4 regions of the Ancylobacter sp. FA202 genome follow, and region 1 is predicted to be linked to each of the others. Evidence: riboswitches for the same ligand, from Rfam matches in the RefSeq annotation. Region 1 holds a riboswitch; each other region holds the start of a gene.
What was found. A riboswitch is a leader RNA that binds a small molecule or an ion and turns the genes downstream of it on or off. The one in region 1 is predicted to bind thiamine pyrophosphate.

Region 1 (7,671 bases):
GCAGGCGATGAGGCCGATGATCGCCGCCATGAACGGCGCCTTTATCATGCCGACCTCGAAAGTGTTGAGGCCGATGGCCTCCTGCAGCCGGGCGATGAAGATCGCCGGTGAAATGCCGCCATAGAGCCAGGCCACCAGCCCGCCGCCGAACAGCGCGCTCATATTGCCGATGAAGGTGAGCAGCGGCACGGCGATGACCAGCGCCACCAGGCGCGGCAGCACCAGCACTTCATTGGGATCGAACCCCATCACCCGCAGCGCGTCGACTTCTTCGCGCATCCGCATGGAGCCGAGTTCCGCCGTGAAGGCGCTGCCCGAGCGGCCGGCCACCATGATCGAGACGATCAGCACGCCGAGTTCGCGCAGGGTGAGAATGCCCACCATGTCGACGACATAGGTGGTGGCGCCGAACTTGCGGAAATGGAAGATGCCCTGCTGGGCGATGATGCAGCCGATCAGGAAGGTGATCAGCGCCACGATCGGCACCGCCCGCAGGCCGGCCCGCTCCAGATGATAGATCATCGAGGTAAAGCGGAAAGTGTGCGGGCGCACCAGCACGCGCAGGAACGCCGCCACCACCGCCCCGATGAAGGAAAGCAGCCCCAGAGCGTCATCGGCCATCGACACCGTGGTCTTGCCGACCAGCTGGAGAGCGCCCAGCATCGGGTTCACATGGCGCAGGCGCGGCGGATTCTGGTGGCTGCCCTTGACGATATCGTCCAACAGCGGGCGGAAGCGGCGCTCCAGCCCGACGATCTGGAAGCGGATATTGGCCTTGTCGAGGGATTGCAGCAGCCGGTCGAGCACCACGGCGCCGAGCGTGTCGAAGCTGCGCACACCGGAAAGGTCGATCCGCGCCGTCTCGCTGGTTCCGCTGCCGACTTCCGCCAGCGCGGCATCGACGCTGCCTTCGAGCGCGCGCCCCTGCCCGGCCACCCAGCGGCCATTGCCCACGAACACGAGTTCGCGGCCATTGCGGACGGTGGCCAGAAGCGGCGCTTCAGCAGCTCCCAAAATGACCTCTCCTGCGGGCATGACACGACCAGCGGCCGCGACACCGAGACGAATTCGCAATGCTCTACTTAGCGGTAGCACCTGCGGCCGTCGAGAGAGCCGCCCGGCGAATCACGGCGATGACACCCCGGGAACGGCGTAATCGCCGCGAGTGTGCTTTCAATGCGACGCCCCGCCGGGCGCGGCCGGCCTTATGCTGGGAGCGCGATTCCTCCTGCTCCCGGCGATAGGGCCATGACCGATCTCCTCATCACTGCCGAACGCTTCCCGATCCGTGGCCGGTTCACCATCGCCCGCGGATCAAAGACCGAGGCCGCCGTCGTCACCGTCGAGCTGCGCGACGGCGCCCATGTCGGACGCGGCGAGTGCGTGCCCTATGGACGCTATGGCGAGAGCGTCGAAGGGGTGGTCGACCAGCTCGCCGCGCTGCAAAAGCTGATTGCCGAGGGCCTGCGGCGCGAGGATTTGATGACGGTCCTGCCGCCCGGGGCGGCGCGCAACGCGCTCGACTGCGCGATGTGGGACATCGACGCCAAACGGGCCGAAATGCGCGTTTATGAGATGGCCGGCCTGCCGGCGCCGCAGCCGGTCGTCACCGCCTACACGCTCAGCCTCGACACGCCGGAAGCCATGGCGCAGGCGGCCCGCGAGTCCGGGCACGACCTGCTCAAACTCAAGCTCGGCACCGAGGGCGACCTCGCCCGCCTCACCGCGATCCGCGCGGCGGTGCCGCAGGCGCGGCTGATCGTCGACGCCAATGAGGGCTGGACGGCGGAGAATCTGGAGGCGCATCTGGCCGCCTGCGCCGAAGTCGGGGTCGAACTGGTCGAGCAGCCCCTGCCTGCCGCCGACGACGCAGCGCTGGCGCAGATCGCCCGCCCGGTGCCGGTCTGCGCCGATGAGAGCGCGCACGGGCTCGACAGCCTCGACGCGCTGGCCGGACGCTATGATGCGCTCAACATCAAGCTCGACAAGACCGGCGGGCTGACCGAGGCGATCCTGCTCGCCCGCGCGGCCCAGGCAGCCGGGCTCGACATCATGGTCGGCTGCATGGTCGGCACCTCGCTGGCCATGGCGCCGGCGCTGCTTCTGGCGCCGCTGGCGCGCTTCGTCGATCTCGACGGCCCGCTTCTGCTCGCCACCGACCGCGACCCGGCGCTGCGCTATGAGGGCAGCCGCGTCTACCCGCCGGAGCCCGCGCTGTGGGGCTGACGCAGCCGCCCGGCGAGGAGCGCGCCCAGCGTGCCCAGCCCCGCCAGCCCGCTTGAGGCGAGGAACGCCGCCGGACCGTAGGCCTGCCACAGCGGCCCGGCGGCCAGTGTCGCGCCCGCCATGGCGATCGCCGTCGCCCAGGCCGCGAGCGCCTGCACGCTCGCCCCGCGCCCCGGCGGCGCATGCCGGGCGACGAGTTCCACAGTGCCGAGATAGGTGCAGCCGAAGGTGAAGGCGTGCAGCGGCTGCAGCAGTAGAAGCAGCAGCAGCGGCGGGTCGAGCGCCATCACCCCGAAGCGCAGCACCCCGGCGAGGCCGCCGATCAGCAGCAGCTTTTCCGGCCCCAGCCGCCTCGTCACCCGTGTGCCGTAATGGAACAGCACCACCTCCGCCAGCACGCCGAGCGACCAGAGCAGGCCGATGAGCGTGCTGGACAGGCCCTTGCCCTGCCACATCAGCGAAGCGAAGGCGTAGAGCACGGCATGCGAGCCCTGCACCAGCGCCGCCGCCGCCATGCCGACGAACAGCACCGGCGCGAGACCGGCGAGGACGAAACCGCGGGGACGCGCCGTCTCGTGCGGCGCTGGGCGCACCTCGCGCAGGGTCGCCGCCGCCAGCGCCGCCGCGACGCTCGCCCCGGCGATGAGCCAGATCACCGTATCGGGTGGAACCGCGACGACGAACGCCCCGCCGAGCAGACCGCCGGCCAGCAGGTTTCCGCCGATGAACGCCGCCGATCCCCACAGCCGCACCCGGCCATAGTCGATCAGCCCCTCGCGCCGGCGCGCCACCGCATAGGCGTCGAGCACCGGCAGGCTCGGCTGCCAGAACACGGCGGCAAGGCCCAGCCCGATCAGGATGAAGGTGGCGCTCGGGGCGAAGGCGATGCCGGCAAAGCACAGGGCGGTGGCGGCGGCATAGACGATGAGCGCGGCACGCGGGCGGCCGGTGCGATCGGCCAGCAGGCCGCCCAGCGGCATGGTGACGAGCCGCACCACCTGCGGCACGGCCAGCGCCAGCGCGATCATCGACGCATCGAAGCCGCGCCCTTCCAGCCAGACCGGGAAGAACGGCATGAACACGCCGATGCCGAAGAACAGCCCGGCATAGACGGCGGCGATGGCGTGGCGGGGGGCGATGAGGGGCACGAGGCGGCTCGCAGGAAAGGCCGCCTCGCTTAGCAGGCCGCGCCGCGAGGCGCGAGAGCCATCAACCCGTGCTCACCACCACGCGTGGAAGTGGTGCACCGGCCCATGGCCCTGGCCGATGACGAGTTCTTCCGAGCGCGCCAGCGCCTGGGTCAGATAGTCCTTCGCCGCCGCCACCGCCGCGCGCAGCGGCAGTCCCTTGGCCAGCCCGGCGGTGATGGCGGAGGAGAGCGTGCAGCCGGTGCCATGGGTGTTGCGGGTGACGATGCGCGTCGCGGAAAGTTCCAGGAAGCCGTCTTCGTCCAGCAGAACGTCGATGCTGTCCGGCCCCTCGCCATGCCCGCCCTTGATCAACACCGCGCGCGGCCCCATCGCCAGCAGGAGTTGCGCCTGCGCCCTTACGCTGGCGAGGTCCTGCGCCGGCGCCGAGTCGAGCAGGGCGGCGGCTTCCGGCAGGTTGGGCGTAATCAGCAGCGCCTGAGGCAGCAATTCGCGGCGCAGCGTCTCGATCGCCTCCGGCACCAGCAGCCGGTCGCCCGAGGCCGCGATCATGACAGGATCGAGCACGACCGTCGCCATGCCGTGGCGCTTGAGGCCCGATGCCACCGCAAGGATCGCCTCGGGGCGCGAGAGCATGCCGATCTTCACCGCATTGACCGCGAGATCGGACAGCACGGCGTCGATCTGCGCGGCGATGAAGGCGGCTGGCACGTCGTGAATGCCGGTGACGCCGCGCGTGTTCTGGGCGGTGAGCGCGGTGATGACGCTGGCGCCATAGACGCCGAGCGCGGAAAAGGTCTTGAGATCGGCCTGGATGCCGGCGCCGCCGCCGCTGTCCGAGCCTGCCATCGTCACCGCGATCGGTGTGGAGCCTGCCATGCTACGCCTCCCCTCGCCGCGCGGGAGGCGGAGGCGTCGCGACGGGGAAAGCCGCCCCGAGCGCGCGCGATCCGTTCCCTCCGCCGGCATGACCCGGATCAGGTTCGTGGGTTGGCAGCGTGCCTCGCGGCCCGCCTTCACCTCTCAGCCCGCCGCGCCACCGCGCCTTGGGCACCCCAACGTGATCGTCCTCGCGAGATAGGCGAGGACGCGCGCCCGCGCAAGCGCCCCCCGCACTGGGGGTTGCGCCCTCCCCGCGCTTCTGGTTCCTATCGGCCTCCCGACCCAAGCCGGAAGACCGCGATGGTTCCCTTCTTCATGCAGATCAAATGCCAGCTCGGCCGCGCCTATGAAGTGGCGAACGCCATCGCCGACGCAGAGATCGCCTCCGAGATTTATTCCACCGCTGGCGAGTTCGACCTGCTGGTGAAGTTCTACGTGCCTGAGGGCACGGATATCGGCCATTTCGTCAATGAGAAGGTGCAGCTGTTCCCGGGCATCCAGGACACCCGCACCCTCATCACCTTCAAGGCGTTCTGAGGCGTCAGGGCGCCGGCGCGGCGGGCGGCGTGGTCGCCGCCTCCTCGCGCGTCCGGTCGATGCCGAGCTGGCGCTCGCGCCAGATGACGAACAGCCCGGCGGCGATGACGATGGCGCCGCCCACCAGCACCAGCAGCGGCGGAATCTCGGCGAACAGGATGAAGCCGAGCAGCAGCGACCACAGCATGGCGGAATAGGCGAAGGGCGCCACCACCGAGGCCGGCGCGTAGCGATAGCTCTCGGTCAGCAGGATCTGGCCGACCCCGCCGATGAAGCCGATCGTCAGCAGCAGCACCCCCTCGCGCCCGCTCGGCAGCACCCAGCCCCAGCCGGCGGTGGCAAGGCCGGCAAGCGCCGCCAACGCCTGGAAATAGAACACGATCGACGCCGTCGTCTCGGTCTGGGTGAGACGGCGCACCTGCACCATCGCCCCGGCGGTGAAGGCGGCAGCCATCAGCGCGTACAGCGCGCCGAACATATGGCCGGGCGTGTCAAACGAGCCGTGCATATGCGGCCACAGCATCACCACCACCCCGCCGAGCCCCACCACCACCGCCGCCCAGCGATAGAGCTGCACCCGCTCGCGCAGCAGCAGCGCCGCCAGCATCACGGTGAGCAGCGGCGCGGCGAAGCCGATGGCGGTGGCGTCCGCCAGCGGAATGCGCGCCAGCGCCGCGAAGCTCAGCCCCATGGCGCAGACGCCGATGGTGCCGCGTGCGACATGGCCGAGTGGATTCGCCGTGCGCACCGCCGCGCCGATCTCGCCGCGCCAGGCAAGCAGCGCCAGCAGCGGAAACAGCGCGAAGAACGAGCGCGAGAAGACGATCTCGCCGGTCGGAACGTGATCCGAGACGATACGGACGAGGGCGGACATGATGGTGAAGAGAAACGTCGCGCCGACCTGCAGCGCGATGCCCTTGAGCGCGTTCATGGGGCCGCCATGGAGCACGGTTCACCCGCCCCGGCAAGAGGCTCTCCAGCCGGCCGAAGGTGTTATTTCACGGGAAGGGGTGCCCTCCCGCCAGCGCGATACCGCCGAACACGATGAGCCCCGCGAGGGCGAGGCAGGCGAGCGCCATCCCCACCCCGCCCGGCGTCGCCGGCGCCCGGTCGGCATAGCTGGCCGCCGGCTTGCTGCCGGTGATCATGGCGCGGATCAGGTTGTCGCGGCCGAACAGCGAATAGGCGAGATTGGCCAGCACATGCAGGCCGATCAGCGCCAGCAGGAACGGGTAGAGCCGCTGATGCCAGCCGGAAGCGCTGCGGATCGTCGCGTCGCTCACGACAGGCGTCATCGGGCCATAGACGATGATGTCGTCGCTGGTGAACAGGCCGGTGAGCCCCTGCGCCGCCACGATCGCCAGCAGCGCCAGCACCATCCAGCCGCCCAGCGGGTTGTGGCCGAGGAAATGCGGCGGCCGGCCCTTGAGCAGGCTCATGGCATAGCGCAGCCCGGCCACCGGGCCGCTGACAAAGCCGGCAAAGCGCGCCGTCGAGCCGCCGACCAGCCCCCAGAGCAGGCGAAAAACCACCACCACCAGAATGGCCAGGCCGTTCCACTGGTGCCAGACCAGCGCCGCGTCGCCCCAGTAGCGGCTGGCGAAGGCGAGCCCGACCAGCGCGGCAAGGCTCCATTTCGCCAGCCGCGTCGGCAGGTCCCACGCCAGCATCGTCACCGGCGTGGATGAGGAAAGGGACGCGCCGGTCAATTCTTCTGCCGGTAAGTGTCGTGGCAACCGCCGCAATTGCGAACCACGCCGGGGAAATTGGCTTTGAAGCTGGCCTCGTCGGTGATCGCCGCGCGCGCGGCAGCGGCATCCGAGCCGAGCTTGGCGAAGCGGGCGTCGAAATCCGCCTTATTGGTCCAGATTGCCGGCAGCGCCTCGGTGTCGCCGGTGCCCGAGCCCGCCGGGAACAGGGTTGGCAGCACCTTGGCGTCCTTTACATAGAGATCCAACGCCGCCTGCACCTGCGCGAGATCGAAGGGCACGCTTCCCCGCAGCATGCCGCCGATCGGCTTGGTGGCATCGCCGAACTGCTTGAGCAGGGCCTGGCGCTCCTTGATGACATCGGCTTGGGCCGTGACCGCTGTCGCGGCGATAGCGGTGATGATGCCGGCTGCAAGCGCAGCCGTCAGGCGACGAACCATGAGATGCTCCCTCATCTACGCGCCGGGCCCGGCGCGCGGTGCGAGAGTAGTGACCGCATATGCGATAGCAATGACCCAAGCGGCGCGGTCGCGCGCTCGTGATGGGGCGGAAAGCCAAGTATGGTGAATACCTAATGCCTCTTGCGGATCGTGGTTTTCCGCATTTCCATCAGGCTCCAATGTCCTTACGTCAAAGGGACAGCCGCCAGGAGAGAGAAACGCCATGTCCATCCGTACCGTCCTGCTGCACGCCGCTCCCGATTCGGGCTTCAGCGATCGCCTGGCCTTCGCCGCCGGCCTCGCGCGCCAGACCGGGGCCCACCTCAAGGCGGTCTACACGCTTTATCCCGCCGGCGTGCCCCGCGTCGGGCGGGCGCTGTCGATCTATGTGAACGAGCTGGTGCGCGAGGCGAAGGAGAAGGAAGCCGTCCTCAAGGCGCAGTTCGAGGCTGCAGTCGCGGAAGCGGGCGTGGTCGGGGTGTGGCAGACCATCGAGGGCGAGGTCACAGCCGCGCTGCGCGATGAAGTCACCTTTTCCGACGTTACCGTGGTCAGCGAAACCCGCTATGGCACAGTCGACGACGAACTCGCCGCCACCCTGCCCGAGCATCTCGCCCTCGCCTGCAACGGCCCGGTGATCGTGGTGCCGACGGCCAAGCCGGTGCCGAACCGCATCGGCCGGGTGCTGGTGGCGTGGAAGCCCTCGCGCGAGGCCGGCCATGCCGTGCG
Region 2 (7,671 bases), 4.1 Mb from region 1:
GGCTCGGGCATCATGGCGCAACGGATGATCTGCCTGATCGGCCTCAACGAACAGCGCGCCCGCGATCTCGAAGCCCGCTACGCTCCCGAAGGCGGCTGGCCGGCGGCGCCTCCCCCGGCAGAGCCGGCCGAAGGCAGCGCAGCCGAAACTGGGCAGCCGACCGCGCCCGCCACCGCGCCGCGCATCATCATGATCGCGCCGTAAGCGCCGCACCGCACGCCGCACCGGGATAATCCGGCGAGGTGTCTTGTGCGTTGGCGGCGGTGTTGGGATCATGGGCCGAGACTCCCCCCACTTCTGAAGGATCACCGACCATGGATCTCAGACTCAAGGGACTGCGCGCCGTCGTCACCGGTGGCACCAAGGGCATCGGCCTCGCCATCGCCGAGACGCTGGCGGCCGAGGGCTGCGACGTCGCCGTATGCAGCCGCCATGACGGGGAGGCGCAGGCCACCGCTGCCCGGCTGGCGGAGGCCGGCGTGAAGACGCTCGGCGTCGGGGCCGACGTGTCCGACGGCGCCGCCCTCGCCGGCTTCGTGGAGAAGGCGGCCAGCGCGTTTGGCGGGCTCGACATCGTTGTCGCCAATGTCAGCGCGCTCGCGGTCGGCCATGAGGAGGAGCACTGGAAGAAGGGCTTCGACACCGACCTCATGGGCACGGTGCGTCTCGTCAACGCCGCCATGCCCTATCTCGAACAGAGCGCCGCCGGCTCCATCGTCACCATCTCCTCGGTGTCCGGCCGCGAGATCGACTTCGCCTGCGGCCCCTATGGCGTGTTCAAGGCGGCGCTGATCCACTACACGCAGGGCCTCGCCTTCCAGCTGGCGCCGAAGAAGATCCGCGCCAACACCGTCTCCCCGGGCAACACCTATTTCGACGGCGGCATCTGGAACCAGATCAAGGACGGCAACCCCGCTTTGTACGCCGAGGCGCTGGCGCTCAACCCCACGGGCCGCATGGCGACGGCGCAGGAAATCGCCAACGCCGCCGTCTTCCTGGCGAGCCCGGCGGCGAGCTTCATCTATGGCACCAATCTGGTGGTCGATGGCGCCCTGACCCGCGGCGTCCAGTTCTGAGCCCGCCCCTTCCGTCCCGCCCCGGGCGGGACGGAAGCCGCCCCGACCTTGCCTCGCTGATGGAATAAAGCGAGGCTCCCGCGCGAATCGACGCGCATAGGGAGGGACGCATGGCCCGGGTAATTTCGATCGGCGAAGTCATGGTCGAGCTGGCACGCGGCGCCGATGGGCGCTTCGGCCAGTCGGTCGGTGGCGACACCTTCAACACCGCCGTCTATCTCGCCCGCGCCGGCGTCGAGACCGCCTATGCCACCGCGCTCGGCGACGACCCCTATTCCGACGCCATCCGCGCCTCCGCCCAGGGCGAGGGCCTCGACACAAGGCTGATGGCGCGCGTGCCGGGCAGGACCGCCGGGCTCTATCTCATCGACACCGACGCGCAGGGCGAGCGCAGCTTCACCTATTGGCGCGACACCGCCCCGGCGCGCGAGCTGTTCGAGCTGCCGGGCTGGGAAGTGGTGTGCGAGGCGCTGATCGAGGCCGACCTCATCTATCTCTCCGGCATCACCCTCTCGCTCTATTCCAATGCCGGGCTCGGGCGGCTGCTGGCGACGCTGGAATTCGCCCGCGAGCGCGGCACCCGCATCGTCTTCGACGGCAATTTCCGCCCGCGCAACTGGCGCGGCGACGTAGCAAGGGCGCGTGCGGTCTATGCCGAAGCGCTCAAGCGCACCTCCATCGCCCTGCCGACCTTCGAGGATGAGGCAACGCTCTGGGGCGACGGCTCCCCCACCGCCACCGCCGAGCGCCTCGCCACCTTCGGCGTGCAGGAAATCGTGGTGAAGAACGGCGCCGAGGGTGCGCTGGTGGTCAGCGGCGGCACCGCGCAGCTCGTGCCGATTCCCCAGCCGGTGGAGCCCGTCGACACCACAGCGGCGGGCGACAGCTTCAACGCCGCCTATCTCGCCGCCCGCCTTGGCGGCGACGTGCCGGCAGCGGCGGCGCAGGCCGGGCACCATCTGGCGGGCCGCGTCATCCGCCATCGCGGCGCGCTGCTGCCCCGCCACGCCAACGCCTGAGCCGCGTCGGCGCGAAGCACTGCAAACGCTTCTGCGAATGACTTGCAAGTCATTGCAGCTGCTTGCTTTTTCAGACATGAGCGACTAAGCGCTGGGCATCGGGCGCGCGGCGCCATAATGGGTATGCGCCGATGGCTCTCTCCTCACGGATCGCCTTGATCAATGTCGGCATCAGCCTGGTGGTGCTCGGGCTGAAATACGCGGCCTATATGCTCACCGGCAGCGTGGCGCTGTATTCGGACGCGCTGGAGAGCATCGTCAACGTGGCCACCGCCATCACGGCGGTGCTGGCGCTGCGCGTCAGCGCCAAGCCGGCCGATGCCGCCCACCCCTATGGCTATGCCAAGGCTGAGTATTTTTCCGCCGTCATCGTCGGCGTGCTGATCGTCGTCGCCGCCATCACCATCTTCCGCGAGGTCTATCTCGGCTGGCTCGAACCGCACAGCTTCGATGCCTCGCCCAAGGGCCTCGCGGTCAACGCCCTCGCCACCGTCATCAACGGCATCTGGTGCGCGATCCTGATTCGCGAAGGCCGCCGCGCCCGCTCTCCCGCGCTCGCCGCCGATGGCCGGCACCTGCTGACCGATGTGGTCTCCTCGGCCGGCGTGCTGCTCGGCGTCGCGCTGGCGGCGCTCTCGGGCTGGGAGAAGCTCGACCTCGTGCTGGCCGGGCTCGTCGCGCTGAACATCCTGTGGTCAGGCTGGTCGGTGCTGAAGGAGAGCGTCGGCGGGCTGATGGACCAGGCCGTGCCGGCGGAGACGCTGGAGCGCATCCGCCGCCGCATCGCCGCCGAGGCCACCGGCGCCATCGAGGCGCATGACCTGCGTACACGCCAGGCGGGACGCATGATCTTCGTCGACTTCCACCTCGTCGTGCCCGGCGACATGCCGGTCAGCGAGGCGCATGCCATCTGCGACCGCATCGAGGACGCGCTGGAGGCCGAGGTCGCCGATGTGCTCGTCAACATCCATGTCGAGCCGGAAGTGAAGGCCAAGCAGCAGGGCGTGCCGGTACTGTAAAGGTCGCTGCACGCCGGCATCCCCGGGCTTGACCCGGGGATCCACGTCTTTGGGTGAGGAGGAAACCCATAGATGACCGGGCCAAGCCCGGTCATGACGTTGATCTGCTGGCTACAGGCTCACTTCCCGGCCCGCAGCGCTGCCACCAGCTCCGGCGTCGGGTAGGAATCGGCCGGCAGGCCGAGCCGCTGCTGCTCGGTCTTCACCGCCTGCCGTGTCGCCGCGCCGATGATGCCGTCGATCCGCCCGACATGGTGGCCGCGCGCGTTGAGCAGCGTCTGCAGTTCCTTCGCCTGCGCCATGGAGAGCACCGGGATCTTGTCGCCCTGGCCCCGGTTGAACGGCCCCGCCCCGGCGACGCGGGAGGCGAGATAGGCCGCCGAGGTGGCGTAGGTCAGCGAGTTGTTCCACTCGGTGAACACGTCGAAATTCGGGTAGACGAGGAAGGCTGGCCCGGTCCGCCCCATCGGCAGCAGCAGCGAGGCGGGAAGCTGGTCGGCGGGCAGCTGGCCGCCGCCGGCCCGCACCACGCCCATGCGCGCCCATTGCGCGCGGGGAATCTTGATCGACAGGTCCGCCTGGTCCCAGGGCAGGTTAGCCGGCACGCTCACCTCTTCCAGCCAGGGCTGGCCGGCCTTCCAGCCCAGTGCCTTGATGTAGTTGGCCGCCGAGGCCAGCGCGTCGGGCGCCGAGCGGATGAGATCGACCTTTCCATCGCCGTCGAAATCGACGCCGTAGTTCAGATAATGGTCGGGCAGGAACTGGAATTGGCCAAGCTCGCCCGCCCAGGGGCCGCGCATGGTCTGCACGGTCAGGTCGCCCCGGTCGATGATCTTCAGCGCCGCCATCAGCTGGGTGCGGAACATCTCCGCCCGCCGGCAGTCCCAGGCCAGCGAGGCGACCGAGCGAATCGTCTGCTTGTCGCCCATGAAAGCGCCGAAATCGGTCTCCAACCCCCAGAAGGCGACCAGCACCGCGCCCGGCACGCCGAATTGCTGCTCGATCCGGCTGAACAGCTCGGGATTGGCCTGAATCTTCTGGCGCCCCTGCTGGATGCGGTAATTCGCGACCATGCGGTCGGAGAACTGGAAGAAGCTCTGGCCGAACACCTTCTGCCCACGATCGGTGCCGACAATGTCGGGGGCGTAGGTCACGCCGTTGAGCGCGGCCGCGACCGTGCGCGGCGACACGCCTTCCGCCACCGCCTGCTGCTTGAAGCCGGCGAGCCAGGCATCGAAGCCGGCGCCCGTCCGCCCGCAATTGTCCTGGGCGAAGGCCGCAGCAGGCGCGAGCAAACCGAAGGCAAGCGCGCCGGCGATCAACGCGCGGCGGGTCGCAGTGCGGGGCGGAAACGTCGTGCTGGCCATGGGTCCCCCGATATCTCAGGCATCGTTTCGTTGTGATCAGCAATCTACAGGAAATACGGCAGCCGCAGGGTGACGGCTCAGCGCGATTTGACCCGAAGACGACTTTCGTCGAAGATCATGGCGTTCCAAGGGGAGCCCCGCTAGGGGGCTGAGAGAGCGCCGGCCATGCCGCAAGGCAGGGCAACGCGATGACCCTTCGAACCTGATCCGGGTCATGCCGGCGAAGGGATCGGAACCGAATGGCGTCGCCACGCGCGGGCATGCACCCGTGCCTGGCATCGCCATCCTTCCCCAGCGTCACAACACCCGGGTCTCCCCAACCTCTGGTTCTGGAGATCCACCATGCCGACCAAAACTCCCCGCAGCCTTAGCGTCGCCACTGGGCCCATTCCCGGCTCGCGCCGCATCTATGCGGAATGCCCGGCGCGCGGCTTTCGGGTGCCGTTCCGAGAAATCCTGCTGCACCCCTCCGCAAACGAGCCCAACCTCGCGGTCTATGACGCTTCCGGCCCCTATACCGACGCGGACGCCACCATCGACATCACGGCGGGCCTCGCGCGCCCGCGTGACGCCTGGGTGCGCGCGCGTGGTGATATAGAGGTCTATGACGGGCGCGCGGTGAAGCCGGAGGACAATGGCCATGTCCCGGCCGACAAGCTGGTGGCCCCCTTCCCGCTGCGCCACCGCCCGCTGCGGGCAAAGTCCGGCGCGGTGACGCAGATGGCCTATGCCCGCGCCGGCATCGTCACGGCGGAGATGGAATATGTCGCCCTGCGCGAGAACGGCCTGCGCGAGCGGATGCGTGACCTCATCCGCGACGGCGAGGATTTCGGCGCCGCCATTCCCGATGTGGTGACGCCGGAATTCGTGCGCGACGAGGTGGCGCGCGGGCGCGCCGTCATCCCCGCCAACATCAACCATGGCGAATTGGAGCCGATGGCGATCGGCCGCAATTTCCTGGTCAAGATCAACGCCAATATCGGCAATTCCGCCGTCACCTCCTCGGTCGCCGACGAGGTGGACAAGATGGTGTGGGCGATCCGCTGGGGCGCCGATACGGTGATGGACCTCTCGACCGGGCGCAACATCCACAATATCCGCGACTGGATCGTGCGGAACTCACCCGTGCCGATCGGCACCGTGCCGATCTACCAGGCGCTGGAGAAGGTCGGCGGCATTGCCGAGGATCTCAGCTGGGAGGTGTTTCGCGATACGCTGATCGAGCAGGCCGAGCAGGGCGTCGACTATTTCACCATCCATGCCGGGGTGCGCCTGCCCCATGTGCCGCTGACCGCGAATCGGGTGACGGGCATCGTCTCGCGCGGCGGCTCGATCATGGCGAAGTGGTGCCTCGCCCATCACCGCGAGAGTTTCCTTTACGAGCGATTCGCCGAGATCTGCGAGATCATGCGCACCTATGACGTCACCTTCTCGCTCGGCGACGGGCTGCGCCCCGGCTCCATCGCCGACGCCAATGACGCGGCGCAGTTCGCCGAGCTGGAGACGCTGGGCGAGCTGACGCAGATCGCCTGGAAGCACGACTGCCAGGTCATCATCGAGGGCCCCGGCCATGTGCCCATGCACAAGATCAAGGCCAACATGGACAAGCAGCTCGCCACCTGCGGCGAGGCGCCGTTCTACACGCTCGGGCCGCTGACCACCGACATCGCTCCCGGCTATGACCACATCACCAGCGCCATCGGCGCGGCGATGATCGGCTGGTTCGGCACCGCCATGCTCTGCTACGTCACGCCGAAGGAGCATCTGGGCCTGCCCAACCGCGACGACGTGAAAACCGGCGTCATCACCTACAAGATCGCCGCCCACGCCGCCGATCTCGCCAAGGGCCACCCGCTGGCGCGCGCCTGGGACGACGCGCTCTCGCGGGCGCGCTTCGAGTTCCGCTGGCAGGACCAGTTCAGCCTCGCCCTCGACCCCGATACCGCCATGGCCTTCCATGACGAGACGCTGCCGAAGGAGGCGCACAAGCTGGCGCATTTCTGCTCCATGTGCGGGCCGAAATTCTGCTCGATGAAGATCAGCCACGAGATCCGGGACACCGCCCGGCAGGCGGAAGCGGAACAGGGCATGGAGGACATGGCCGAACGCTTCCGCGCCGGCGGCGGCCAGATCTATCGCGACGCGACGGCGGCGGAGTAGGTTTTTCCCGCGCGGCCGGGCCTCTCCGGCCGCGCGCCCTTCAGGAGTATCGCCGCGATGACCTTGCCGCCTCCGGTCCGCCCCGTCGCCGCCGTTCTCGCCCTTGTGGCGCGGGGGGAGGAGATGCTGCTGGTGCGCCGCGCCAATCCGCCCGACCAGGGGCTCTGGGGTTTTCCCGGCGGCCGCATCGAGCCGGGCGAGACCCATCTCGACGCAGCTTTGCGCGAGCTTCACGAGGAAACCGGCATCCATGCCGACATGCCCCGCCTGCTCACCGTGCTTGATTTCATCGAACACGGCCCCGACGGCGCCCTGGCCCATCATTTCGCGATGATCGCCGTGCTGTGCCGCTGGCGCGCGGGCGAGGCGGTGGCCGCCGACGACGCGCTGGAGGCGCGCTGGTTCGACCGTTTGGCCCTCGCCGGGCTCGGCCCCCGCGCCAGCCTCAAGGTTGGGTATCTCGCCGACCTCGCCCTCGCCTTGCCGGGCGAGATCGGCTGAACGGCGCATCGCGCCGCGCAAACGAAAAGGGGGCCCGCAAGGGCCCCCCGTCGAGACGTTGAATTGGCAGGACCGACCGGCGGCCGCGCGGGCCGCCGATGGATCAGGCATGCGCCGTGGCGGTGCTGGTCTTGTCCACCGCCGGCGGCATGGCGGCCGAACGGGCCACATGCGCCTTGAGCGTGCGCGGCAGGACCGCGATCGCCAGGAAGGCCGCGAACAGGTCCATGCCGGCAACCGTGTAGAGCACGGTCGACCAGGTGCCGGTCGCTTCCATCAGCAGGTTGCCGACCGGAACGAACAGCGCGCCGATACCCTTGGCGGTGTAGAGCACGCCGTAGATCTTGCCGATGTGCTTGGTGCCGAAGGCGTCGCCGGCGAGAGCCGAGAACAGCGAGTAGACTTCACCCCAGGCGAGGAACACCACGCCGGAGAGGATGAGGAACGCCCACGGATTGTGGCCGAAGGCGCCGAGCGCGATGATGCCGAGGCCTTCGAGGGTGAAGGCGATGACCATCGTCTTCTCACG
Region 3 (7,671 bases), 1.7 Mb from region 1:
GCGCGGCAGCGGCAGAAACCGCATAATCGCCGGCGACGTCTTCCGTAACGTCGCCCACGCGCAGACTGACGAGAATATCCTTGATCATCTGGTTTCCTCCACAGTGTTGATCACGACTTTTTTGCCCCTGAAGAAGTGTCGCTGCATTGATGGCCGTCAAGTCTTTCCGCCCCCGCCATCCCTGCCGCAGCCCACTCCTCCCCGGCGCAACCGTCGCGCATTTGCCGGGCGGCGGCTATAAGGGCTGCAACGCATGCAGGAATCGTTTGGAATGATCGCTTGGCATGCAGGAATCGCGTGCAGCAATCATTTGCAGCAATCGTCTGGCAGGAATCTCCCCATGGCCGCCATCGGGCGCGCGCTTGCCGTCACTCTCGTTCTGCTGGGCCTGTGGGAAGCGGCGGTGCGCCTTCTCGCCGTCCCCGCCTATATCCTGCCCGGTCCGCTGCGCATTGGCATGACAGCGTGGAACAATGCCGGCGTGCTGGTCCACAATGCCGGCATCACGCTCGGCGAGATGCTGCTCGGGTTGCTGTGCGGCTCGCTGCTGGGCATCCTTTGCGCGCTGGCGATGGCCGCCTCGCCGCTGGCGCGCCGCGCCATGCGGCCGGTGCTGCTGGTGGCGCAGGCGCTGCCGGTCTTCGCCATCGCCCCGCTGCTGGTGATCTGGTTCGGCTTCGGCCTCGCCTCGAAAATCGTGATGGCGAGCCTCATCATCTTCTTCCCCGTCGCCTCGGCCTTTCATGACGGGCTGGCCCGCACCGAGCAGGGGCTGGTCGATCTGGCCCGGCTCAACGGCGCCGGCATCGTCAAGACGCTGCGCTTCATCCGCATTCCCGCCGCCCTGCCGGCACTGGCCTCCGGGCTGAAGGTCGCCACCGCTGTCGCCCCCATCGGCGCGGTGGTCGGCGAATGGGTCGGCGCCTCGGCGGGGCTCGGCTATCTCATGATCTATTCCAACGCCCGGATGCAGACCGACATGGTCTTCGCCGCGCTCGCCGTGCTGCTGGCGATGGCGCTGATCCTGTTCACGCTGGTCGATCGCGGGCTGACGCGCCTCGTGCCCTGGGCGCCGGAGACCACCGCCGGGAGCGCGCCCGCCTGAGCGGGCGCCTCACCCCATCTTCGGCTTCACCCCATCTTCTCATGCGCATCGGCCTCGCCCAGCACCCAGTAGCCGGCCGCCTTGATCCAGCCGATCGGGACGCCGCGCCGCTCGGTCAGATAGGCTCGCACCGCCCGCGCCACGGCCGCCTCGGCGGCGACCCAGACATACGTTGCCGGCTCCAGCTCGATCGTCTCCAGCGCGGCAATGAACGGTGCGGCCTGCGTCAGCGCGGCCGCCGGGCGATGGATCCAGCGCGCATCGAGCGTCGCCGCCGTGGCGAAACGCTGCTCCTCGATGGCCCCCGTCACCGCGACAAGGCTGGTGAGGCGCGCGCCCGGGGCCGCCTCCTCGATGCGTCGGCCAATGGCGGGCAGCGCCGTCTCATCTCCGATCAGCAGCCAGTGCGCCACCGTGGCGTCCTCGACCACGGCAGAGCCGCGCGGGCCAAGCACGTCGAGCCGGTCGCCCGGTCGGGCCTGCAGCGCCCAGAGCGTGGCGGGCCCGGCCTCGTGCAGCGCGAAGTCGAGGGTGAGTTCGCGCCGCGCCGCATCGAAGCGCCGGGGCGTATAGTCGCGCCGTTCCTCCACGCCGTCCGGCCGGACAAGGACGACCTTCACATGGTCATCCGGCGCGGCGCTGACGAAATCGGCAAGATCATCGCCGCCCAGCACCAGGCGCAGCATGGAAGGCGTCACACGCTCTGTGGAGAGCACGGTGAGGCTGCGGCGCTTCGGCTCGAAGCGCTGGCGGTTCAGTGTGGGGGCAGCGGGGAAAACAGGGCTGGCAACGTTCATCTCAGGTCCTCTCCGGCCATGGACGCACCGGCAGGACAAAGCCGCGCCGATCACGCCCCGAAGGCCGTTCGATCATGCGCGTTGAGTGACGTTAACGCTTACGTGCACGCGCGCGGTTCACCGAGGATGCCGGGCGGCACTCTCAGCATGCACCGCGCTCCGCGTGCAGTGCTGCCTTTTTAGTTTCCTTGCCCGCGCCCCGCAATGGCCCTTCGCTCACGACCGCGCGCGTTTCGTACTCCATCTGTTCCAGCCGCGCGCCGCGTCCTAAGATCAGGGCATGACGATTCGCCTCGCCAATGCGGATGCACGCCGCGTCTTCCTCGCCACGCAGGGCCTCAGCCGCCCGCGCGGCGCGCTGAGCAAGGCCGGGCTGCTCGAACTCATCGAGACGATCGGCTTCGTGCAGGTGGACAGCATCGCCACGGTGGAGCGGGCGCACCATCACATCCTGTTCGCCCGCAACCCGAGCTACAAGCGCGAGCATCTCACCGCCCTGCTGGAGCGCGACGGCGCGCTGTTCGAGCACTGGACGCATGACGCGGCCATCATCCCCACCGCCTTCTTCCCGCAGTGGAAGCATCGCTTCGCCCGGGCGCGGGAGACGCTGGCGGCGCGCTGGCGCTCCTGGCACGAGAACGGCTTCGAGACCTATGTCGAGCATGTGCTGGAGCGGGTGCGCCGTGAAGGCCCGCTGATGGCGCGGGATTTCGAAACCGAAAAGCGGCCGCCCGGCGGCTGGTGGAACTGGCACCCGGAAAAGACCGCGCTGGAATATCACTGGCGCACCGGCGCGCTGGCCATTGCCGGCCGCGACGGATTCCAGAAGCGCTACGACCTCACCGAGCGCGTCATCCCCGCGCCGCACCGCCTGCCCGAAATGACGGGCGAGGCCTTCATCGACTGGGCCTGCACCTCGGCGCTGGAGCGGCTCGGCTTCGCCACCTCAGGCGAGATCGCCGCGTTCTGGGACCTCGTCACGCCGGAGGAGGCGAAAGTCTGGGTCGCCACCAACCGCGACCGGCTGGAGCCGGTGCTGGTCGAGGGCGTGGAAGGAAAGCCCCGCGCCTCGCATGCCTTCGCCGGCTGCGCCGCCCTTTTCGACTCCCTGCCCGCCCCGCCGGCGCGGCTGCGGGTGCTGAGCCCGTTCGACCCGCTGCTGCGCGACCGCGCCCGGGCGGAAAGGCTGTTCGGCTTCAGCTACCGCATCGAGGTGTTCGTGCCGGCGGAAAAGCGCGTCTATGGCTATTACGTCTTCCCGATTCTGGAAGGCGACCGGATGGTGGGGCGCATCGACATGAAGGCGGACCGCAAGGCCGGCACGCTCGATGTGCGCCGGCTCTGGCTGGAGCCTGGTGTGCGCGCTTCCGCCGGGCGGCTCGACGCGCTCGACACTGAGCTCGCCCGCCTCGGCCGTTTCGCCGGGGTGGAGCGCACGGTCTATCTCGATGGCTGGCGGGGGGAGTGAGGAGGCCGCCCCTTCGCCCCTCGAAAGGTCGCTCATCCCACCTTCAAGTCCCCCGTCCCCGCCCGCTCTCCCTCATCCCCGGGCTTGTCCCGGGGACCCAGACTTTCCACCGCGCCACCGGTCACTGGGTGCCCGGGTCAAACCCGGGCATGAGGGCCGCGCAGATGCCGCCCCATTTGCCCCTGCCCGGCCGCTCTGCTAGCCTCAAACCGTCCGAGGGGTGTCCCGCAGGCCGCAAGGCTGAAGGGGCTGAGATGGCAGCCGCCAGACCCTTTGAACCTGATCCGGGTCATGCCGGCGAAGGGACGGAGCGACGGCGGGGCCCTGCAGGACAGGCGTCCGCGCCGGATTTCCCCCGAAAGCTCGCGCCGGGTCTCCAACTGGGAGGAGATCCATGTTCAAGAACCTTGCCGCCCGCACCGGCGGCCTGCTGCTCGCCCTCACGCTCGGCCTCGCGCCAGCCATGGCGGCCGACAAGCTTACCGTCCTGCTCGACTGGTATGTGAACCCCGACCACGCGCCGCTGATCCTCGCGCAGGAGAAAGGCTTCTTCAAAGCCCGTGACCTCGATGTCGAGCTGGTCGCCCCGGCCGACCCTTCCGCCCCGCCGCGCCTCGTCGCCGCCGGCCAGGCCGATATCGCGGTCAGCTACCAGCCGAGCCTTTATCTCCAGGTGAAGGAAGGCCTGCCGCTGGTGCGCTTCGGCACGCTCATCTCTACCCCGCTCACCGCGCTGGTGGTGCTGAAGGATGGGCCGATCAAGACCATCGCCGACTTGAAGGGCAAGACGGTCGGCTATTCCGTCGCCGGGCTGGAGGACGCGCTGCTCGGCACCATGCTGGCGAGCGTCGGGCTGAAGCCCACCGACGTGACGATGATCAACGTCAATTTCGCCCTCTCCCCCGCGCTGGTGGCCGGCAAGGTCGACGCGGTGATCGGCGCCTACCGCAATTTCGAGCTCACCCAGATCCGGCTGGAGGGCAAGGAGGGCCGCGCCTTCTTCCCCGAGGAGCACGGCGTGCCGGTCTTCGACGAGCTGATCTATGTCGCTCACAAGGACAAGCTCGCCGATCCCCGGCTGAAGCGCTTCCTCGCGGCGGTGGAGGACGCCACCATCTACATCCTCAACCATCCGGACGAAGCATGGGGGCTGTTCATCAAGGCCAACCCGAAGCTCGACGACGAGCTGAACCGCACCGCCTGGACCGACACGCTGCGCCGCTTCGCCCACGCCCCGGCCGGACTGGACGCCGGACGCTATGCCCGCTTCGGCGAATTCATGAAGGGCCACGGCCTGATCGACACGGTCGAGCCGGTCGCGGTCTACGCGCCAACCCTGCCCTAGGCGCCTGCGTCCCGCCGTCATCCCCGGGCCGCGCCCGGGGATGATGTTGCTGATGGAACCTTCCGATCGCCGCCCAGCGATGCTAACCGATGCGGGGGCAGCTGGGATGCAGAGGGGCAGGCATGAGCAATGTGCCGTATCACGCAGTGGCAATCGGGATTGGCGCCATCGTCGGCGTTCTTGGTTCCGCCTTTCATGTCGGCGTCGAAAAGCTCACCGCCGCCTGGCCGGCCTATCTCGACACCGGCCTCGGCCTTGACGGCTTCCCCCTCTACGCCGCCGCCGCGCTGGTCGCCGCCGCGATGACGGTCGTCTCGCTCTGGCTGGTCCGGACCTTCGCCCCCGAGGCAAGCGGTTCCGGCGTGCCGGAGATCGAGGGCGCGATGGAAGGGCTGCGCGAGGTGCGCTGGCATCGCGTGCTGCCGGTGAAGTTCGTCGCCGGCCTGCTGTCACTCTCTTCCGGCATGGTGCTGGGACGCGAGGGGCCGACCATCCATATCGGCGCCTCCGTCGCCAAGGCGGCCTCCGATTTGATGAAATGGTCGGGCGAGGACATGCGCGGCCTGCTCGCCGCCGGCGGCGCGGCCGGCCTCGCCGCCGCCTTCAACGCGCCGCTGGCCGCCGTGCTGTTCGTCATCGAGGAGACGCGCCGGCAGTTCCCCTATTCCTCGCGCACCTATATCGCCGTGGTGCTGGCCTCGATCGCCAGCGCCATCGTCACCGAATATCTCACCGGCAGCCGGCCCTATATGCTGCTGGAAGCCGCGACCATCCCCTATGCCTGGCTGCCGGCCTTCGTGGTGCTCGGCGCCATCCTCGGCGTCTGCGGCTTCGTGTTCAACCGCACGCTGGTCTGGTCGCTCGACCATGTGCGCCGGCTCGGCATGCGCTTTTCCTTCTACATCTTCCCTACCATTGTCGGCCTCACGGTCGGCGTGCTGATGTTCGTGCGGCCGGAGGCGACGCAGGGCGGCGAGTTGCTGGCGGTGCAACTGACGCGGGAGAACCTGCCGCTCGCCATGCTGGCCTTCGTGGTACTGCTGCGCTTCGTCATGACCATGGCGAGCTATTCCACCGGGGTGGCCGGCGGCATCTTCGCGCCGATCCTGGCGCTCGCAACCACGATCGGCCTCTGCTACGGCACGACGCTGGAGCTGTTCTTCACCTTGCCGGACCAGGCGCACACCACCTTCGCCATCGCCGCCATGGGCGGGCTGTTCGCCGCCACTATCGGCGCGCCGCTGGTCGGCATGGTGCTGGTGCTCGAACTCACCAGCGCCTATGCGGTGCTGGTGCCGGTGATGATCTCGGCGATCTTCGCGCACATGGTGTTTCTCGCGCTCGGCGGGCGGCCGATCTACGAGATCCTGCTGGAGCGGACACTGGCGATCGAGGCGGAGGCCCGCGCCGCCGCCTCGCGCTGACCCCTCACGCCGCCACCGGCTCCGGCCCGAGAGCGATCAGCCGCGCCGGTCCCTCGCCCTCGCGTGTCAGCACCAGCTGGCGCTCATGCTGCTCGATCAGGGTCGAGCGGTGGCCGATGGAGAGCAGCGCGGCCTGCGGCAGACGGGCGCGCAGCAGGCGGTAGAGCGCGGCCTCGCTGGCCTCATCAAGCGCCGAGGTCGCCTCATCCAGCAGCAGCACGTCCGGCTCGACCAGCAGCGCGCGCGCTACCGCGACACGCTGCTGCTCGCCGCCCGAGAGGAGAGAGGCCCAAGGCGCGCTTTCGTCCAGCCGCGCGGCCAGCGCGGGCAGGCCCACCGCCTCCAGCGCCTCGCGCAGCCGCTCGTCGTCATATTTTTCCAGCGGGTCGGGATAGGCGAGCGCGCCGCGCAGCGTGCCGACCGGGAGATAGGGCCGCTGCGGCAGGGTCAGCACCCGCGCGCCGGGCGCTATCCCCACCTCGCCATGGCCGTGCGGCCAGATGCCGGCGATGGCGCGCAAGAACGTGCTCTTGCCGCTGCCGGAAGGGCCGGAGAGCAGCACCCGCTCGCCGCGCGCCAGATCCAGCGCATTGACTTCCAGCAGCGCACGCCCGTCCGGCAGCCGCACTTCCATGGCGCTGACCGCCAGCGGCGCCGGGCCCTTTGCCGGCACGCGGTGGAAGGCGCTGCGCAGCGCCTCGGCCTGCGTCACCTGCACCGACTTCTCGAAGCCAATGAGACGATCGACCACCGATTTCCACTCCGCCAGCGTCGTATAGGCGTTGATGAAGAAGGAGAACGAGCCCTGCACCTGGCCGAAGGCGGAGGAGGTCTGCATCAGCTGACCAAAAGGGATGGCGCCGGCGAAATAGGCCGGGGCGACGACAACCAGGGGAAAGATCATCGAGAGCTGGCCATAGCCTGAGGTGAACCAGGTCAGCCGCTTCTGCGCGATCATGATGCCCCAGTAATTATGCACCACATGGCTGAAGCGGGCGAGCAGGCGTTCGCGCTCCACCGGCCCGCCCTGCATCAGCGCGATCTGCTCGCCATTCTCGCGCACCCGGACCAGATCGACGCGGTAATTGGCCTCGAAGCGCTGCTGGTCGAAGTTCAGCTTCACCAGCACCCGGCCGATCAGATGGGCGATCAGCGTGCCCAAAGCCGCATAGGCGAAGGCGGCCCAGACGAGATAGCCGGGAATGTGCCAGCTGCTGCCGAACAGGTTGAAGGCGAAATCGCCGGAAAGCCCCCACAGGATGACGGCGAAGGAGGCGAGCGTCATCACCGCGCTCAGCAGCCCGAGAAACAGGCCGATGGTCTGGCTGACATAGGAATTGATGTCCTCGGCGATGCGCTGGTCGGGGTTGTCGGCCTCGTCGCCCTTCAGCCGCATGCGGTAATGGGTCTCATCCGCCAGCCAGGCGGTGAGGTATTTCTCCGTCATCCAGGTGCGCCAGCGTATCTGCAGCCACTGCCGCAGATAGACCTGATAGACCGCGACGCCGATGGCGCAGGCGGCGAAGAAGGCA
Region 4 (7,671 bases), 4.5 Mb from region 1:
CGAAGTCGCAACCCAGCTCGATGGCGAGCTTCCAGTAATCATTGACGATCAGCTGGGCGCCGAAGCGGGCGCACACCTCGCGCGCGGTCGCGATCTCGCGGCGCAGCTCGGCCTCGTCCATGTCCTTGGCGCGCAGTTGCACCAGCTTCACCCCCTGCGGCAGCAGGCGCGGCAGCCAGGAGGCGCGGTCGACGATGAGATAGAACGGATCGAGCTTCATCACGCACTCACTGTGAGACTAGGAACCGAGAAGGGCCCGGCCCATGACCGGGGTCGAAGGCGCCGCCATGTCGCGCACCTCCATCGGATCGGCGATCACTGCCTCGCGCCCGGCAGCGATGGCGGCGGCGAAGGCGCGGGCCATGCGGACAGGATCGCCCGCCTTGGCCACCGCCGTGTTCAGCAGCACCGCGTCATAGCCCAGCTCCATCGCCGCCGCCGCATGCGAGGGCAGGCCGACGCCGGCATCCACGACAAGCGGAATGCCGGGGAAATGCGCCCGCATCGAGCGCAGCCCATAGGGATTGTTGAGCCCGCGCCCGGAGCCGATCGGCGCCCCCCAGGGCATCAGCACCTCGCAACCGGCGGAAACCAGCTTTTCCGCCACCACCAGGTCCTCGGTGGTGTAGGGGAACACCTGGAAGCCGTCGCGCGAAAGGATGCGCGCCGCCTCGACCAGGCCGAACACATCAGGCTGCAGCGTGTCATCCTCGCCGATCACCTCCAGCTTCACCCAGGGGGTGCCGAACAGCTCGCGCGCCATTTCCGCCGTGGTCACCGCTTCCTTCACCGTCCGGCAGCCGGCGGTGTTGGGCAGCACCTTGACCCCGAGATCGCGGATCAGCTGCCAGAAGCTCTGGCCGGCCTTCGCCGCCCCCGATTCGCGGCGCAGCGAGACGGTGACGATCTCGGTGCCGCTGGCGCGGATCGCCTCAGCGAGGATCGCCGGCGAGGGATATTGCGCCGTGCCCAGCAGCAGGCGCGAGGTCACATCCGTGCCGTAGAACGTCACCGGGTCGGCCACCGAAGCCGTCGCCTTGTGGGTCATCGCATCCATGAGGACCTCCCTCTCATCCGCCCTGCATCGGGGCGAGAATTTCCACCCGGTCGCCCTCGGCGAGCGGGGTTGCCCCGCGCCGGGCGGCACGGACCATGTCGCCATTCAGCGCCGTCGCCACAATGGCGTCGGCCATTTCAAGCTCGGCCAGCAGGCCTGCCAGCGTGCCGGCAGCGGTGTCGGCCGGCTCACCATTGACGATGATCTTCATCCATCACCTCCGGGAAATACGCCCCGTCAAACGCGACCTCCGCCGCGCGGCGCGCCAGCGCCGGCGCCGCGAGGAAGCCGTGCCGGTAGAGACCGTTGATATAGAGCGTGTTGCCGCGCTTGCGCAGGCGCGGCAGATTGTCGGGAAAGGCCGGGCGCACATCCGCGCCGATCTCGACGATTTCCGCCTCGCCAAAGGCGGGGTGCAGCGCATAGGCCGCGCCGAGCAGCTCCAGCATCGACCGCCCGGTGACGCGGCCGCGCTCGTCATTCTCGATCGAGGTCGCCCCGATCATGAAATGCCCGTCGCCGCGCGGCACGATGTAGACCGGTATGCGCGGGTGCAGCAGCCGGACCGGGCGCTTGAGCGAAATCTCGGTGGAATAGAGCACCAGCATCTCGCCCTTCACGCCGCGCAGGTCGGCCAGCGTGTCGCGCGCCGCCAGCCCGCGGCAGTCGACCACGAGGTCGGCCTCATTGGCCTCACTGCACTGATCGTCCACCTCACTGCACTGATTACCCACCCCTTCAGCTGCGAAGCGGAAGGCAACCTGATACTCCTCGACCAGAAGGCGGGTGAGCGCGGCGAGTGCCTTGCGCGGCTCCAGATGCGCCTCGGTGGGGAAGAACAGCCCCTGGTCGAAGCGCCCTTCGAGGTCCGGCTCCAGCGCGCCAATACGGGCGCCGTCGACCCACTCAAACGCCTCGGTGCGGCGGGAAAACCGTTTAAGATCAGGTAGATCGCGCGGCGGCGCCAGCACCAGCGAGCCCTCATTGGGCACATCAGGCACGCTCGCGCGCCAATAGGCGAGCGATTCATGGCCCAGTTCGGCGATGATCGGCTCGGCGCTCTCGCGCTCGCACCAAGGCGCCAGCATGCCGCCGGCATACCAGGAGCAGCCCTGTCCCGAGCCGGATTTGCGTTCGATCACAGTGACTTCCGCGCCGCGCGCGGCAAAGGCGTGGGCGCAGGTGAGCCCGGCGACGCCGGCGCCGACGATCCGCACCCGCATGGCGTTCGCGCCCTGCCAAGGTGTTGTTTTCTCAGTGGATTCAGTCTGCGTGGAAGTCATGCACTCCCTCCCTCCGCCAGTGTCAACTGGATCAGGTTCAAAGGGTCGCCATGCCGCGCAGAACGCGCCGATGGCCTCTCAGCCTCCTGACGAGGCTCCCCCGGACAGTCTGGATATAATCACTCAGCCGGCGAATGTCACCGTCGCTGGCCCAACATTCCCACCATGCCGAGGGGGTCGCGGGGCCTCAGCCGCGACGGGGCAGCGGCACCACATTGTCGGGCACCGGGCGCGTCGCCAGTACGATAGCACGCCGCAAAGCCTCGCGGCTAAAGGGTTTTCCCAGGCGCGGCATCCCGGCCTTGGCATCGGCGGGAAGCTCGGCATAGCCGGTGCCGAGGATCAGCGGCAGGCCCGGCCAGCGCTGGTCGATCACCGCCGCCATCTGCACGCCGGTCATGTCAGGCATGGCCTGGTCGGTCAGCACGACATCAAAGGCGACGCCGGATTCGAGCAGGTCCAGCGCTTCGCGGGCGGACGAGGCCTCGGTCACCGCGCAGCCGAGATCCTCCAGCATGGCGCCGGTGGCCGACAGTACGAGCGGATCGTCGTCAACAACCAGAACGCGCCGCGCCCCTTCCTCGCCATCCGGTACGCCGCCTTCATCCTCGACCGAGGCCGTGGCAGCCGCCCGCGCCACCTCCGCAACCGGCAGATAGATTGTCGCCGTGGTGCCCAATCCGGGCTTGCTCTCCAGCACCAGCCTTCCATCCGACTGCGCGGCAAGGCCGTGCACCATGGCGAGGCCGAGCCCGGTGCCCTTGCCTACTCCCTTGGTGGTGAAGAACGGTTCGGCGGCGCGCGCCAGCGTCTCCGCGTCCATGCCGCTGCCACTATCGCCAATCGAAAGGCAGAAATAATGGCCGGGCCTCAGCCCGCCGGGTTCCGCCACCGCGTTGGACCCGGGCGCGGGGACGACTTCGTCGCGCGCGGCGATGGTGATCACTCCACCCTCCGGCATCGCGTCCCGCGCGTTCACCGCAAGATTCAACAAGGCAAGTTCAAGCTGGTTGGCATCCACCCGCGCCAAAGGCAATCCGAGCGGAAAACGGGTTTCAATCCGGACACTTGGACCGATCGAGCGGCGCATCATCTCGGCCATGCCGAGCACCAGCTCGGGCACATCGACCGCCGCAGGCTTCAGGTCCTGACGTCGCGCGAAGGCCAGCATGCGCTGGGTGAGCGCGGCACCGCGCTGGGCGGCCTGCATCGCATTGCCGAGCAATGAACGCAGCCGCGCATCCTCCGGCGCGCGCTTGGCGGCGAGCTCGAGATTGCCGAGAACAACGGCGAGGAGATTGTTGAAATCATGCGCGATGCCGCCGGTGAGCTGGCCGACGGCCTCCAGTTTCTGCGCCTGGCGCAGGGCGTCCTCGGTCGCGCGGCGCTCAGTTACGTCGACAAGGCCGCACAGAGTGTTCTTGAGAGTGCCGTCGGCGTCACGTTCCGCAACGGCGGAAAGCACGCAGTCGAGCACGCGCCCGTCCTTGGCGATGAGCCTGTACTCCGCTTCCCGCAATTCGCCGGTGTCGAGCAGGCGCGGCCAATGCTCCTCGGTGCGGCGACGCGCCGAATCGGCGGTCATGAAATCAGTCAATGGCCGCCCTATTACCTCCTCGCGCGCGTAACCAAGCAGGCTAAGCCAGCGGTCACTCACCTGAGCGATGCAGCCATCCGGCCCAAGCGAGTGCAGCGGCAGCGGCGTGCGGCGATAGAGGTTGCGGTAACGTTCCTCGCTCTCGCGCCACACCCCGGCCTCTCGGTCGGCCAGCACCGCGACCCGGCGGTCATAGGCGGCGGCGAGCAAGAGGGCGATGAAGATGGCGAAGGTCGCGGCCGTGACCACGGCGACAAGCGCGGCATTGCCGATCCCACCCGCCATTGCGGCGCTGGCCGCCTGGGCGGAGTCATGGACATCGCCATGGCCGGTGAATGTCACGCCTAGCATCGCCACGTAGTGCATTCCGGCGATACCAAAGCCGAGCGCCAGCGCGGCGATGGCGCGCTGAAAAACCGAATGATTTCGGAATGCTAGCCAGATCGCGACGGTTGAGGCAGAGATGGCGAGGACAATGGCGGCGCCGACATGAATCATGTCGAAGGCCATCGCGCCAGGCATCCGCATCGCTGCGATGCCGGTATAGTGCATGCCGACAATGCCGAGGCCCATGAAGATTCCGCTGAGCAGAATCCCCTCGAACCCGACCGCTGGACGGCTTGCCGCGAACAGTGCCACGGCAGTGGCGAACACAGCCAGCAACAGAGAGACGAGCGTCAGCGCGACGCTGTAAGACACCTCCATGCCGACATGAAGTGCCAGCATGGCGATGAAATGCATCGCCCAGATCCCGCCACCGAGCACTACCGCCGCCGCGGACAGCCACACCAGCCGCGCAGCACCCGCGCGTGTCGCGCGTCCCGCAAGATCAAGCGCGGTATAGGACGCCGCGACGGCGATCAGGATCGACAGCGCCACGAGCGCGCCATTGTGGCTCCCGATGATGTTCATGATCGCCGATTATGTCTCACCTTACGCGCAACGCGCACCGTTCGCGCCCGCGAGACCGCCACGTTGTCTCCCGTAGGGTAACACGGCCGCGATTTGCACGCCGTTCAGAGATAACCCAAGAACCACAGAATAAGAATGATCGGCAACGGAATACCAAGCATCCAGAGAGCGCCACCCTTAAGCATGAATAACTCCTTGTGATTGTAGCAAGGGAACACGTCAGGACCCTGATAGGTTCCAGCTCCGACGGGCTTCGCCCGGTCGAATTTCTCTCGTTGCCGGTGAACGATGTCGTCCTTCTCTCCACGCCGCCTCGTGCAATGCCTCCCACTTCGCCTGCGCCAGATTGCCGGCCTCCTCCTACCCGAGCTTGCGGTGCTTCTGGCCCTGCTCGGGGCCGCACTGGGGCTGTTGGCGTTCGCTCTGATCGCCGACGAAGTGGCGGAAGGTGAGACGCACGCCTTTGACGAGGCGGTTCTGCTGGCTTTCCGCGCGCCCGGCGATCCCGCCGACCCTCTCGGCCCACCCTGGCTTGAGATCATCATGCGCGATGTGACGGCGCTGGGTGGCACGACGGTTCTTACTCTCATTACCCTCATTGTCGCCGGCTTCCTCGCCATGGACGGCAAGCGCGCCGCTGCCTTGTTCGTGCTGGTGGCAGCCTCTGGCGGAGGCCTGCTGAGCTATGCGCTGAAACTCGGCTTCGAGCGCCCCCGGCCGGACCTCGTCGCCCATCTCGTTGATGTCAGCACGTTGAGCTTTCCAAGCGGCCACGCCATGGGCTCGGCCGTGACCTTCCTCACCCTTGGCGTCCTCATCGTCCGCACGGAGAGCAAACGGAGGATCAAGGCCTATGCGCTCGCCGTCGCGGTGGGGCTCACCTTGCTGGTGGGGTTCAGCCGCGTTTATCTCGGCGTACACTGGCCCACCGACGTTCTGGCTGGCTGGTGCGCCGGCAGCGCGTGGGCGCTCCTATGCTGGATCGCCGTGCTGCTGCTGCAGCGCCGTGGCAAGGTCGAGGGCGCCAGCGCCAACGGTTCTGGCGGCCCGGAAAGGCCTGCGCCCCCGTCCTCGCAATCCTCGTAATGCCCCCCGATGGCTTTCGCCTCGCTCTCGGCTATCATGGCCTCAGGCCGCCGCAGAGCGTGCCGCCAACGCAGGAGAAGCCCATGACCACCACCGCGCCGGAAGGACATCTCATTCCGGGGATCGGCGTCATCGAGACCGTCGAGTCCGACAATGTCCTGCGCTGGGACGGCACCAATCTCTATGTCGAGCAGGACGTCTTCCACAATGGCCAGCTGGTCCACCGGCGCTACCGCAAGCGCGTGACCAAATCAGTCGCGCAGGCCATCGCCGCCATCCTCGCCCAGCACTGACCGAGCGGGCGGGCTGCCTAAAGCCGCGCCAGCAGGCCGCCGAGCAGCACAAGGCCCGCCGGCCAGAGGCCGAGCCGCGCGGCGGAACCGATATGGCCGAGTTCCCCTACATCGGCCAGATCGGCTCCCCACGCCTGCGCGAAAGCGACCGCCTGCGCCGGCGCCACCCTCGGATCGTCCCGGGAGGACAGAACGAGCGCCGGGTACGGCAGGGGCGAGCGCGGCATCGGGCCGAAATTGCGGACAAGGTCGAACGAGGGGTCGGGATCGTCGACATTGGTCGGCGCCACCAGAAAGGCGGCAGCCACCTTGGCACGCGCCCGTTCCGGCTGCGCCACCGTCCAGCGCAGCGCCGTCGCTACGCCGACCGAATGAGCGACCAGCACCACCCGGCGCGGGGCCGACACCACCGCAGCGTCAAGCCGGGCGGTCCAGGCTCCCACCTCGGGCCGGCTCCAATCGGACTGAATCAACCGGCTCGAATTGGGGAAGGCACCGAGCCAATGCGACTGCCAGTGCTCGGCCGGCGCGTTCTCGCGACCGGGAATGACGAGGAAATCAAACGAGGAAAAATCGACCGCCATATTCCCGCCCTCGTTCAGACCGGCGCCAAGACGGCAAACAGGATCACCACGATGCCCAACAGCGACACGGTCCAGGCCAGCGAGCGCAGATAGGGCAGGCCCATGGCGTATAGCGGCACATAGACGATCCGCGCGCCAAGATAGAACCACGCCCCCCAAAATGTGAGCGCTCCTTCCCGGCCGGCGACATGGGCGATCAGCACCACTGCGGCGAATACGGGAAGCGTCTCGAAAAGGTTGGCCTGCGCGCGCTGGAGTCGTCCCGTGATGATCCCCACCGGCGGGCCCGGCTCGTCGCGCGGCCCCATATTGTAGTCGATCCCGGTTTCCCGGTTGCGCCACATCGCAGGGAGCAGCACCTGCGCAAGGGCCAGGACCAGCGTCCAGGCGAGAAGCGTCAGTTCAGTTGTCATAGGAGGTCCCAAAAGGCGAAAAACACCATAAGAGGCGTCGCTATTCCTACGCGATGCACTACATTTGGCAATCATGGCCAAGCAGAAGCAGACCAAGCGTCCGGCAACCGACGGCCGCCCCCTCAGTCAGGTGGCGGCGCTGCCTTACCGCGTGGTTGAGGACGGCAGCGTTGAGGTTCTCGTCATGACCTCACGGGAAACACAGCGGGTGATCATCCCGAAGGGCTGGCCGATGAAGAACCGCAAGGACTGGAAGTCGGCGCAAATTGAGGCCCGGCAGGAGGCCGGTGTGATTGGTGATATAGGGCGCAAGAGGCTCGGCCAGTATCTGTACTGGAAGCGGCTGGAAAGCCATTTCGCGCTCGTCAAGGTCGCGGTCTATCCGCTCGCCGTCCGTCGCCAGCTGGCCGATTGGCCCGAACGTCACGAACGGGCGCAAACCTGGA

Region 2: another riboswitch for thiamine pyrophosphate. It lies ahead of thiC (phosphomethylpyrimidine synthase ThiC); the one in region 1 lies ahead of thiD (bifunctional hydroxymethylpyrimidine kinase/phosphomethylpyrimidine kinase).
Region 3: another riboswitch for thiamine pyrophosphate. It lies ahead of A3M1_RS0115045 (ABC transporter substrate-binding protein); the one in region 1 lies ahead of thiD (bifunctional hydroxymethylpyrimidine kinase/phosphomethylpyrimidine kinase).
Region 4: another riboswitch for thiamine pyrophosphate. It lies ahead of thiO (glycine oxidase ThiO); the one in region 1 lies ahead of thiD (bifunctional hydroxymethylpyrimidine kinase/phosphomethylpyrimidine kinase).

Annotation. Positions count from the first base shown of each region.
Region 1 covers NZ_KB904818.1:4,975,253-4,982,923, forward strand. The annotation lists gene A3M1_RS0123160 (MlaE family lipid ABC transporter permease subunit) at 1-1,014, opposite strand, end outside; gene dgcA (N-acetyl-D-Glu racemase DgcA) at 1,249-2,226, shown strand; gene A3M1_RS0123170 (MFS transporter) at 2,196-3,374, opposite strand; gene thiD (bifunctional hydroxymethylpyrimidine kinase/phosphomethylpyrimidine kinase) at 3,447-4,253, opposite strand; TPP riboswitch at 4,312-4,442, opposite strand; gene A3M1_RS0123180 (Lrp/AsnC ligand binding domain-containing protein) at 4,557-4,793, shown strand; gene A3M1_RS0123185 (DMT family transporter) at 4,798-5,724, opposite strand; gene A3M1_RS0123190 (cytochrome b/b6 domain-containing protein) at 5,792-6,502, opposite strand; gene A3M1_RS0123195 (cytochrome c) at 6,499-6,942, opposite strand; gene A3M1_RS0123200 (universal stress protein) at 7,166-7,671, shown strand, end outside.
Region 2 covers NZ_KB904818.1:833,519-841,189, forward strand. The annotation lists gene A3M1_RS0103750 (lysozyme inhibitor LprI family protein) at 1-204, shown strand, start outside; gene A3M1_RS0103755 (SDR family NAD(P)-dependent oxidoreductase) at 315-1,076, shown strand; gene A3M1_RS0103760 (sugar kinase) at 1,187-2,095, shown strand; gene A3M1_RS0103765 (cation diffusion facilitator family transporter) at 2,227-3,114, shown strand; gene A3M1_RS0103770 (lytic murein transglycosylase) at 3,234-4,481, opposite strand; TPP riboswitch at 4,600-4,727, shown strand; gene thiC (phosphomethylpyrimidine synthase ThiC) at 4,824-6,641, shown strand; gene A3M1_RS0103780 (NUDIX hydrolase) at 6,699-7,142, shown strand; gene oxlT (oxalate/formate MFS antiporter) at 7,246-7,671, opposite strand, start outside.
Region 3 covers NZ_KB904818.1:3,312,747-3,320,417, reverse strand. The annotation lists gene A3M1_RS0115065 (universal stress protein) at 1-88, opposite strand, end outside; gene A3M1_RS0115060 (ABC transporter permease) at 341-1,105, shown strand; gene A3M1_RS0115055 (siderophore-interacting protein) at 1,132-1,902, opposite strand; gene A3M1_RS0115050 (winged helix-turn-helix domain-containing protein) at 2,183-3,370, shown strand; TPP riboswitch at 3,577-3,693, shown strand; gene A3M1_RS0115045 (ABC transporter substrate-binding protein) at 3,765-4,715, shown strand; gene clcA (H(+)/Cl(-) exchange transporter ClcA) at 4,838-6,139, shown strand; gene A3M1_RS0115035 (ABC transporter ATP-binding protein/permease) at 6,144-7,671, opposite strand, start outside.
Region 4 covers NZ_KB904818.1:428,948-436,618, forward strand. The annotation lists gene A3M1_RS0101935 (thiamine phosphate synthase) at 1-220, opposite strand, end outside; gene A3M1_RS0101940 (thiazole synthase) at 239-1,057, opposite strand; gene thiS (sulfur carrier protein ThiS) at 1,071-1,268, opposite strand; gene thiO (glycine oxidase ThiO) at 1,246-2,280, opposite strand; TPP riboswitch at 2,332-2,452, opposite strand; gene A3M1_RS0101955 (MHYT domain-containing protein) at 2,528-4,849, opposite strand; gene A3M1_RS0101965 (phosphatase PAP2 family protein) at 5,225-5,935, shown strand; gene A3M1_RS24865 (hypothetical protein) at 6,019-6,228, shown strand; gene A3M1_RS0101975 (alpha/beta hydrolase) at 6,246-6,812, opposite strand; gene A3M1_RS0101980 (MAPEG family protein) at 6,827-7,225, opposite strand; gene A3M1_RS0101985 (NUDIX hydrolase) at 7,299-7,671, shown strand, end outside.